One region of the Paenarthrobacter sp. TAF1 genome, then DNA from elsewhere that is predicted to be linked to it. Evidence: riboswitches for the same ligand, from Rfam matches in the RefSeq annotation. Region 1 holds a riboswitch; each other region holds the start of a gene.
The links. Region 1 has a riboswitch for cyclic di-AMP ahead of AB4Y81_RS17850 (C40 family peptidase). Riboswitches for the same ligand answer to the same signal wherever they lie in the genome.
Positions count from the first base shown of each region.

Region 2: another riboswitch for cyclic di-AMP. It lies ahead of AB4Y81_RS21265 (NlpC/P60 family protein); the one in region 1 lies ahead of AB4Y81_RS17850 (C40 family peptidase).
Region 3: another riboswitch for cyclic di-AMP. It lies ahead of AB4Y81_RS16070 (hypothetical protein); the one in region 1 lies ahead of AB4Y81_RS17850 (C40 family peptidase).

Region 1 is NZ_JBFRDO010000017.1:41,859-45,124, forward strand. It holds gene AB4Y81_RS17845 (NlpC/P60 family protein) at 1-482, opposite strand, end outside; gene AB4Y81_RS17850 (C40 family peptidase) at 577-1,251, opposite strand; cyclic di-AMP (ydaO/yuaA leader) riboswitch at 1,313-1,474, opposite strand; gene AB4Y81_RS17855 (M23 family metallopeptidase) at 1,620-2,456, opposite strand; cyclic di-AMP (ydaO/yuaA leader) riboswitch at 2,461-2,701, opposite strand; gene AB4Y81_RS17860 (metal-dependent transcriptional regulator) at 2,897-3,266, opposite strand, start outside.
Region 2 is NZ_JBFRDO010000035.1:8,973-12,238, forward strand. It holds gene AB4Y81_RS21260 (FAD-binding protein) at 1-427, shown strand, start outside; gene AB4Y81_RS21265 (NlpC/P60 family protein) at 532-1,323, opposite strand; cyclic di-AMP (ydaO/yuaA leader) riboswitch at 1,327-1,494, opposite strand; gene AB4Y81_RS21270 (copper resistance CopC family protein) at 1,669-2,301, opposite strand; gene AB4Y81_RS21275 (NCS2 family permease) at 2,416-3,266, shown strand, end outside.
Region 3 is NZ_JBFRDO010000013.1:71,483-74,748, reverse strand. It holds gene AB4Y81_RS16085 (DUF6480 family protein) at 1-190, shown strand, start outside; gene AB4Y81_RS16080 (ATP-dependent DNA ligase) at 206-1,270, opposite strand; gene AB4Y81_RS16075 (hypothetical protein) at 1,317-1,547, shown strand; cyclic di-AMP (ydaO/yuaA leader) riboswitch at 1,676-1,826, shown strand; gene AB4Y81_RS16070 (hypothetical protein) at 1,842-3,056, shown strand.

The DNA.
Region 1 (3,266 bases):
TACGCGGCGGCAGCAATTGCTGCGCCGAGTCCGCTGGACGCAGCCGGAGCAGCGGGTGCAGGGGTGGCAGTGCTGACGGCCACTGAGGCGTTCGTGGCCGGAGCCGCGGTGGCGGTGGACTTGGTCGATGCCTTGGCCTCAACCTTTGCCGGAGCCTCTTCAACCACGGGAGCCGGAGCTTCCACGGTGGTGACCACGGGACGCTCGTAAGAGATGGCAACCGTGGAGTCCGCAGCGATGGTGGCCTGGGCAACAGACTGGACATCGAGGGCGGACGTCGACGTCGATTCGCGGTCGACATTCGTCTCAGCAGCATTGGCAGCGATACCGCTGGTCAGCACCAAGCCTGAAGCTGCGGCGATGACTGCTGCCTGGCGGCCGACGCCACCGGCGTTGACGGTGACGGCCTTTGCGATGACGGCAAGCGAGCTGGTCTTGGGGGCCTCAGCGCGGTGCCGTGCAACTTTGTGTGCACTGGTCATTGTTTTCTCTTTCGTATCCGCAGGCAGTTGGGGTACCTGTGGGTAGTGGGTCAGCTGGCAGGGGTACGTCAGCCGGCCCCGAATCGGGTTGTTTCTAGCGGAGGGTGAAGAACGAAGACGTGCCGGTGGAGGCCACGGAGTGCAGCAGGGTTCCCTGGCCCGGGTTCAAAGCACTGATCATCATGCCGTTGCCGACGTAGATGCCTACGTGCGCACCGCCGTTCTGCATGACCAGGTCACCGGGCTGGGGGGCGCTGGTGGGCTTCATGGCCGTCCAGGCGTTGACGCGGGGGATGCTGATGCCGGCCTGGGCGTAGACCCACTGGGTGAAGCCGGAGCAGTCCCAGCCGCTCGGAGTAGTGCCGCCCCATACGTAAGGCGAGCCGATTCCTGTGTAGGCAATCGCTGCGAGCCCGGATGCTGCCGCGCTGGAGGCGGACTCCTTGGCTTCGGAGGACTGGGCAGTGACTGCAGTAGCTTCATCCGCCGTGCGCTCTGTGACCAGGGCCGCACGCTGGACAACCTTGGGGGCTTCCTTGGTGGCCACGACGGGGCTCTCGAAGGAGACGGTGGCAGTTGGCTCTGCAGTGACCACTGCGGTGGCAGCCAGCTGCTGGGTGCTGGAGACTTCCGAGGTGGAGACGTCGGTGTCAGCGGCGTGAGCCGGCAACCCGACAGTAAGGACGAGGCCTGAGGCTGCTGCCAGCACGGCGGCCTGGCGGCCAACGGTACCGGCGTTCGAGGAAACAGCCTTCGAAAGAGTGTTCAACGGGTTCGAACGAACCGATTCAGCGCGATGGCGCGCAGGGGTAGTGCGTGATGACACGTAGGTAGCCTCTCCCAATGCCTGCGAGGTGAGCTGTCGGATTCGGATGGGAGTCATCCGGCCGCGCTGCTTCACTGGGAAACTTTGCGACTTAACCCCAAGGCCTTCATTCGAAGACCAGAAGTGGTTCCCCCGCCCCTGCCAGACGATTTTGCGAACGGACCTTGAGTGGTGGCAGAGCTAGGCAATCCACTCAAGTGCACCGGCCCCCTAAAAAGCCGATGCGCTCTGAAGGTTATAACAATTGAAAGCGAATGTCACATTCAGGTCACGAGGCCTGTCATCAATGCGAGAGAGCACCATCAACTGGCTTAGAGCCAGCCCATGGGGTCAACGACCTCGCCGTTGACCTGTACTTCGAAGTGGAGGTGGCAGCCGGTGGAGGCGCCTGTGGTGCCGCTCAGGGCTACGGTGTCCCCGCGGTTGACCGTCTGGCCCACCTGGACGTTGAAGGACGACAGGTGGTTGTACGTGGTCTCCAGGCCGTTGCCGTGATCCACAACCACGCGGTTGCCTCCGCCGTACTCGTGCCACCCGGCAAAAGTCACTTTGCCTGCTGCAGCTGCATGCACGGCAGTTCCGCATTGGGCCACGAAGTCCTGGCCGCGGTGGAAGTCGCCGGTGCCGCCCGTGAGGGGGCTGACGCGGTAACCGAAGGGGGAAGCGGTGGTGAGCGTGTCGAGGGGGCTGCCGAGGGTGCCCACGGAAGAAGCACGCTGGATGCTGCCGGCCGACTGGGCGCTGAGCAGTTGCTTCAGTTTTCCGTCAGGGTCCGCAGCGGTGGCTACAGCTGCGCGGCTGAAGTCGATTTTGGCTGATGCTGCCGCGGAAACCTCGGGCTGGCTTCCCACAGTGCCGCCAACGGCCAGGGCAGATTCGGACTGTCCCGATTCCGAGGTGGCCATGACGGGGCTGGTGGCCGGCAGGCCGACAGTCAGGGCAAGTCCGGTGGCGGCAAGCGCAACTCCGGCCTTCTGCCCGACGCCACTTGCTGCGGCGAAGTCGGCAACCTGGCGCAACGGGCTCTTACGGCGGCGCACCTGGCGTTCGGTGTCGCGGGGCCGGATCTCCGTTACGACGCGGGCTGGCCGCAGCTCAGTAGCGGGGCCGGACGCACGGCGGCGGCCCCTGACGTTCTGCGATGTCAAACTCTGTTCCTCTCTGAAAAGCCTGCGAAGTTAGCTGTCGGATTCGGGTCAGAGAGTTCAAAGACCCGGTCCGCACGAAGCGCTCACGGCACACAGGTATCCAAGGAGGGACTTGCATCAATGGGCACTTCTGCTGCGGACTTCACCCCAAGGCTGCTTCTTTAGACAGCCGCTTGTGGTTCCCCCGCCTCTGCCAGTGGTGATGGTTCACCCGATCCGCTGGCAGAGCTCGGCTCCGGATCAGGTAACGCTTTGGTATCAGCGCTAGTAGATAACTATAGGGGATTAAGGCCCTTGGTAATAAATTCGTTATCAACAGAAAGACGCCTGCGGCGGCGGGCCCTTATCATCAATTTCGAAAAACCGCAGGTCACACGCGCGCCAAAGCCCCTCAAAGTGAGGTTTGACACTGCCGGGAGGGTTGTCGGACCGGAAGACTGTCAGTTGAGGGACACGAAGACGTGCGCTGCAACTTCAGGCGGGAGCTCCAAGGCTCCTTCGATGCCGGGCACCCGGACGGAGATGTATTCGCCCACGCGCTCGAGGGAGACCGGCGCCCCGGGCCGGATTCCACCCTCATCCAACTGGGTGAGCAGTTCCGGCTCCACCTGGATGGGCTCGGCCAGCCGCGTGACAACCACCCGGGAGTCGGAGGCGTAGCCGTCCATGGCCTGCAGGAGGTTCACGTCGATCCGGGGGAACTGTGTTCCGGCCATGCCTCCCAGTGCTTCCAGTCCCGGAATCGGATTTCCGTAAGGTGACTCGGTGGGATGCTCAAGCAGTTCATAGAGCCGGCGCTCCACGCGCTCG
Region 2 (3,266 bases), on a different contig from region 1:
CCACCATCTGGACGTACGCAGCACCACCAGGGCCGTCCGCCTGGATTTCCTGGGCGCGGACCCAACCCAGCACATCGGGTACGGGCTCGCCGCGAGCATGACCCGGAGCGGTCTCCATGCCTCTGGCCCCCTCGAATCCGCCCCGCGACAGTGGGCAGTCCACACCGCCAACGGGGTTCTCCTGGCAGACCATATTGTGGTCACACGCTGCGCCCAGAGCCAGCTGCGCCGCATGCTGGCCGAACTTGGAATCGCCGTCGGGCAGAACCTGGTCTCCGCGATGCGGGCAGTGGGAATGCACCTGGTGGGCGTGGGCGAGCTCATTACGCCCAGCCCCAAGGAAGTCCTGCGGCAAGCCAAGGCAGTGGGCCAGGCAATCTCCACCAAAGTGGCGCTCCCGGGCGGCCCGGGTATCGCCATCGCCTAGCCGGCATCATTCACGGCAGCCGCAACACGAAGTTTAAACGCCAAAGGCCGGTGTCCTCGAAGATGATCTTCGGAGACACCGGCCTTTGCGTTGAAGCGTGAGGCTTATGCGCCAGCGCGTACGTACGTGATGGGACCAGTAGCGGTCAACCAGCTGATCGGGTGGATGCCCGTCTGATTGCCGTTGATTCCACCGCTGATTGCCTGGCCGTTGCCGATGTAGATGGCGACGTGGCCGGACTGGACGATCATGTCGCCCGGCTGCGGGTCGCTGACAACCTTGCCGTAGTTCATGAACTGCATGGGGGCGAGGTCGCCAACCGGAATGCCGGCGGAACCGAGGGCCCGCTCAACCATGGCGGTGCAGTCCTGCATGATGCCGATCTGGGCGTAAGCCGAGGCAACCATGGCAGCGTTGACGCCGCCGGCAGCGGGAGCAGCAGCTACAGGAGCAGCAGCAGGTGCAACAGCGGCCGGAGCTGCAACTGCAGCCTGGGCAGCTACGGGAGCCGCAGCTGCGGCAGCGGTAACGGCAGCCGGCTTGGCAGCGGGGGCTTCAACTACAGGAGCCGGCTTTTCGATGACCGGAGCTGCAACGGAAGCAACAGCCGGACGCTCGAAGTTGATGGTAGCCGTAGAAAGAGCGGTAACAACCTTGGTGGGGGCCTCGGAAGCGGTCTCGGCGACCGTGGCGGGGCTGGCATCGCGCTGGACCGGAGCCTCTGCAGCGTGTGCAGCGACAGAGCCGGTCAGAACGAGTCCGGAAGCTGCTGCGATAACAGCTGCCTGGCGGCCAGCGCCGGAAGCGTTGCTCGCAACTGCCTTGGAGATGGAGATGAACGGATTAGGACGTACGCTGTCCGCCTTACGACGGCCGCGAAGAATGCGTGAAGACATGAAAGAGCCTCTCCCGATGCCTGCGAGGTTAGCTGTCGGATTCGGATGGGAGTCACCCGGCCACTATCCCCCGCTGTTCAGCGGAAGCTTCGTGACTTCACCCCAAGGCACGCTCGAAAGCGGCCCAAAATGGGTTCCCCGTCTCTGCCGTAGGTTTGTCTGCGAACGGATTCCGGACTGCGGCAGAGCTAGGCAATCAGGCCGGAAGTGCCCGCTACGTGGAACAGGCACAGGTACTACCGTACGCGATGATCCCGTCGAAGTCACATTTAAGTAACGAGGACTGCGGCTTTGGCGTGTCGCGGTAACCGAACCGAGATATTCGCAGCTACGTAGAAAAGCCCGCTATTCTGCGGCTTCCGGGCGGTTTTCGTCGTCCGATCCGGCAAGTTTCCTGCGGGCTGTAACGGCGAGGAAGATCACGAGCGCAACCGCAACAACCGCAATGACAACAATGCTCCAGGGGAATGGCTGGGACGCATCTGCCGCGGGCGAACTGCTGGCTGTTCCCGGAGGCGCCGTACCCGCGGACGGCACCGTTCCCGAGGTGGCCGAAGCGGACGCCGAAGGTGCCGCCGAGCCGCTTGCCGCCGTCGTGCTTCCCGCTGTGGCCGTGAACTTGAAGGTGCCCTCAATGGGGTGCGAATCGGAGCTGACAACGCGCCACACCACCGTGTACTCCCCCGCCGGCGCGCCGGCCCGGAGCTTCTGCACGGCCTGGCTGTCGATGATCTCGACCGGCCCGTCTGCCCAGTTCTCGCCGCCTGAGGTTACGGAGACGCCCGATCCGATGGCCAGCGGCCGGTTGTTGAACGTAATGGAGACCGACGCCGGCACTTCAGCCACGGTTGCACCGTTCGCCGGCGCTGTGGATTCCGCGACGTCGTGCGCGGACGCCGGAGCCGCGGAAAACAGCAGGGCAGACGCGAGGGCAAGGGCGGCGACGACGGCGGCCAGAAGCGGGCGGATGGTACGCATGGGGCGGTTTCTCCTAGTGTTGGCTTCCTTACAGACTAGGGGAATGGTCCGAAGCTCCCACATTCAACGGCATAGGATTTGAGAGCACACTCCCCCCAATACCCGGAGACCTTCATGCTTAAACAAGGTTCTGCAGTGGACCGCTATTTCAAGATTTCCGAACGTGGCTCCACGTACTCAAGGGAAATCCGTGGCGGCTTCGCGACATTCTTCGCCATGAGCTACATCGTTGTGCTGAACCCGCTGATCCTCTCGGGGGCAGACTCCAGCGGAGCTTCCCTGGGCTTCACCGCGGTCGCAGCCACCACGGCGTTCGTCGCCGGCATCCTGACCATCCTCATGGGCGCCTGGGCCAAGCACCCCTTCGCTGTGGCCACCGGGCTGGGCGTGAATGCGTTCGTCGCCGTTACCGTGGCCTCGCACCCGCAGCTGACCTGGCCCGACATGATGGGCCTTGTTGTCCTCTCCGGCGTCACGATGCTCATCCTGGTGCTCACCGGCTTCCGCACCGCGGTTTTCAAGGCTGTGCCGGAGGCGTTGAAGACGGCGATCGTGGTGGGCATCGGCTTGTTCATTGCCCTGATCGGCCTGGTGAACGCCGGTTTCGTCCGGCGCATCCCGGACGCTGCGGGCACGACGGTTCCGCTGGGACTCGGTGTTGACGGGAAGCTCATGGGCTGGCCCACTCTGGTGTTTGCCGTCGGTTTGATCCTGACCATCGCCCTGGTGGTCCGCAAGGTCCGTGGTGCGATCCTGATCGGCATCGTGGTCTCCACTGCGCTGGCTGCGATCCTCGAGTTCACCCTCCACATCGGCCCCAGCTTCGATGGCAAGAACGTCAACCCCCGCGGCTGGTCCCTGGTGGCCCCCACTTTGTCGGAGTGGGGCGCTCCGGACCTCTCCCTGATCGGCAAGGCCAACCCCTTCGGGGCCTTCGAACACCTCGGCTTCATCGCCGCGGCGCT
Region 3 (3,266 bases), on a different contig from region 1:
CGCCGACGCGGACAGCATCCACGAAGATCCCGACATGCGCCAGGACGAGGACGACGACCCCGCTTCCTCGGCCAATCCCGACCCCCTGGATGGAAACGTCACAGGCCTCGAGCCAGGCGGCGGCGTGCCCCCGGGAGAAACCCCGCCCGCCGAAGGCAGCATGAGCAGCGACCAAGGGCACGAGGAGTAGTTCCCCGCCGGGCCACTACGGCAGGCTCAGGATCTCCCCAAGGTCGTACTCCGCAGGCTCTTCCAGCTGCGAGTACGTGCAACTTTCAGGAGTCCGGTCCGGCCGCCACCGACGGAACTGCGTCGTGTGGCGGAACCGGTCACCCTCCATGTAGTCGTAGGCCACCTCGATCACCAGTTCGGGGCGCAGCGGCACAAAGGAGAAGTCCTTTCCAGCGCTCCACCTGCTCTGCGCCCCGGGCATCCGTGACCCCCCGGGCGAATCGTCCTGCTTGGCCCACTCGCCCCACGGATGGTCGCCGAGTTCCACTTGGTAGGGCTCAAGCTCCGCCACCAACGCCTCCCGCTTTGCCATGGAGAATGACGCCACGACGCCGACGTGATGAAGCCGGCCTGAGTCGTCGTAGAGCCCCAGAAGCATCGACCCCACAACTTTCGCGGTCTTGTGCCAACGGAACCCGGCCACCACGCAATCGGCTGTCCGCTCATGCTTCGTCTTGAACATCACCCGCTTGTTCGGCTGGTAGGTGCCGTCGAGCGGTTTCGACAGCACGCCGTCGAGGCCTGCTCCCTCAAGCTGCACGAACCATTTCTTGGCGCGCCCCAGGTCCGTCACCGCAGGCGTTACGTACACAGGAGGCCGGGCGTCGGCGAGGGCCTTCTCCAAGGCCGCGCGCCGCTCGGCGAAGGGCCGGCCGGTCAGATCCTCGTCGCCGAGGGCAAGCAGGTCGAACGCCACCAGGGACGCCGGCGTCTTCTCCGCAAGCATCCGAACCCGGCTGTCCGCGGGATGGATTCGCTGCTGCAGCACCTCGAACTCAAGCCTGTTGCCCTGGATCAGGATGATCTCGCCGTCTACAACGCACTTGTCCGGAAGGTTCTTCTTCAGCGCTTCCACCAGCTCCGGGAAGTAGCGGGTCATGGGCTTCTCGTTGCGGCTGCCCAGGACGATGTCGTCCCCGTCCTTGAAGACGATGGTCCGGAAACCGTCCCATTTGGGCTCGTAATGCCCAACGTCGGGGATGTTCGGGACGGACTTGGCGAGCATGGGCGAAACGGGCGGCATCACTGGTAGGTCCATAGCTCATGTCTACCGGCCAGTACGTGCCCAAGGCTAGTGTTGGCGGATGGACATCTTGGCCGTGTTGGCAGCAGTGCTCGGAGTTCCCGCGCTCATGGGCGCGCTTTGGTACTGGATTGCGCGGGAGAACAAGCGCGGCGTCCGGCGGGCCGCAGCAGGCGGCATGCTGGGGATCGCAGACGAAGTCTTCCGCCCTGCCACACATCAAGCCCACCAGGTCCGGAAAATCGAACACGAACTCCCCGCCCCCGCACCGGCCCCGAAGCCTAAGCGGTAGCACCCTCCCGCGGGGGCAGAACTACCGCCCGTTACATTAATGTGACTTTACTTTCCGCCTCCTGTACGGTCGTAGGGCGACCCGATCTCCGCTGGGCCGCTTCTGGATTGACGCCGGGCTCTGCCGCAATCCAGGATCCGCCAGACTCGCGGCAGAGACGGGGGACCCACAGTTTCCCGGGCTTGTTTTCTCTGCAAGCCCTTGGGGTGAAGCCGCCACGCGCGGCCGGACGGCCTCGTCCGAACCCGACAGCTAACCTCGCAGGCGTTGAGAGGCACAACCATGTCCCCAACCATGGATAACCCACGCCGCGCGCAACTCGAGCGCGAGCGCACCAAGCCAACCGGACGCCGTCGGGCCCAACCCAGCGGATCCCCGGAACCAGCCACGACGGCGATCCCCACCCAAGCAGAACCCGCCACGACGGCGATCCCCACCGTAACGGCACCCACTCCGGCATCATCTGCTACGGCTGCGCCCACCACACGGGCTGCGGCCCGGGCCGCTGAGCGTGAGCGTGCGGCAAGGGCTGTGATCGCCCCTGCCGAGCCGAAGGCAGCCCCTGCGCTTCCGGAGCCGGCAACCGCAGGCCCGGAGCCGGCAACCGCAGCGATTCCGGTAGTCGAAGCCGCGCGGGCCGCAGCTCCGGCATCCACCACACCAGGGCCTCCCACGTCAGCCATTCCCGTGGTTGCCGCCCGCAAGGCAGCCACCCGCGGGGAAGCCACAGCCGAAGCGGCTGCCCCGGCCCCGGCGGCATCCCGCAAGACACCTCCGCCGGTAACGGCATCAACCCTCGGCACCACCTCCTCATTTGGCCGCGAACCCCAAGCTGTTCTGCGGAAAGCCGCGTCGGTGAAACACATGAGCCAGCGCATGGCAGTGGTTGCCGGAGCGCTGGGCCTGGTACTGACTGCGGGAACCGTCGGGCAGGCACTGGAGCTTCCGTTCTTCGGTCAGGAAAGTCCGGCCCAGGAAGCCAACGGCGGCCAGGGTGGCGAGGACCGCCAACCGGGCTCGGCAGCCCCTGCGCCCCGGGCTTCCTACACCACAGCGTCCTCCCCGTCGTCGTCGGGTCAATCGTCATCCGAAGCAGGCCAACCGGCCACGGTACCGGAGGCGACGGTACCGGAAGCGCCTGTGGCGGTTTCGCCGTCGTCGGTTCCTTCACCGCACGTTTCCCTGGCAGCCCCTGTCTGGGTCCCCTCGGCGTCTGCCCCGGCAGTCGCAGCGCCGTCCCCCGTAGCCGGCACTCCGGCTCCGACCCAACCTGCGCCGGCGCCCGGCGACGTGCCCTCGGACACGATCACGACGCCGCCGGCAACACCGACGCCCACCACGACGCCGACGCCGACCACCACTCCCACGCCGACCCCGACGCCAACACCGACGGGAACGCAAACGGCAAAGCCCCGGCCCACCGGCAAGCCCACCGCAGGCACGTCGCCTCAGCCGCAGGCGTCCACCTTGGAATCGCTCCTTGACGCCGCACAGAAGGCACTGCAGTGAGCACGCGGTTGCCCCGCACCAACGTGCACACCGGCTGGCACGGGCGGTACTGCAACAGCAGCCGCACGGCAACGTTCCGGCGCCGTTTGGGCCGCTGGAGTTGCCAGCGGCTGAGGCGCTCCTGACGCGTTCCCCCGTGAACGGCCAGGCAAGCGCATCGGCATCAGATAAGGCAGGTACCCGCGCGGGTACCTGCCTTATCTGTTTCTT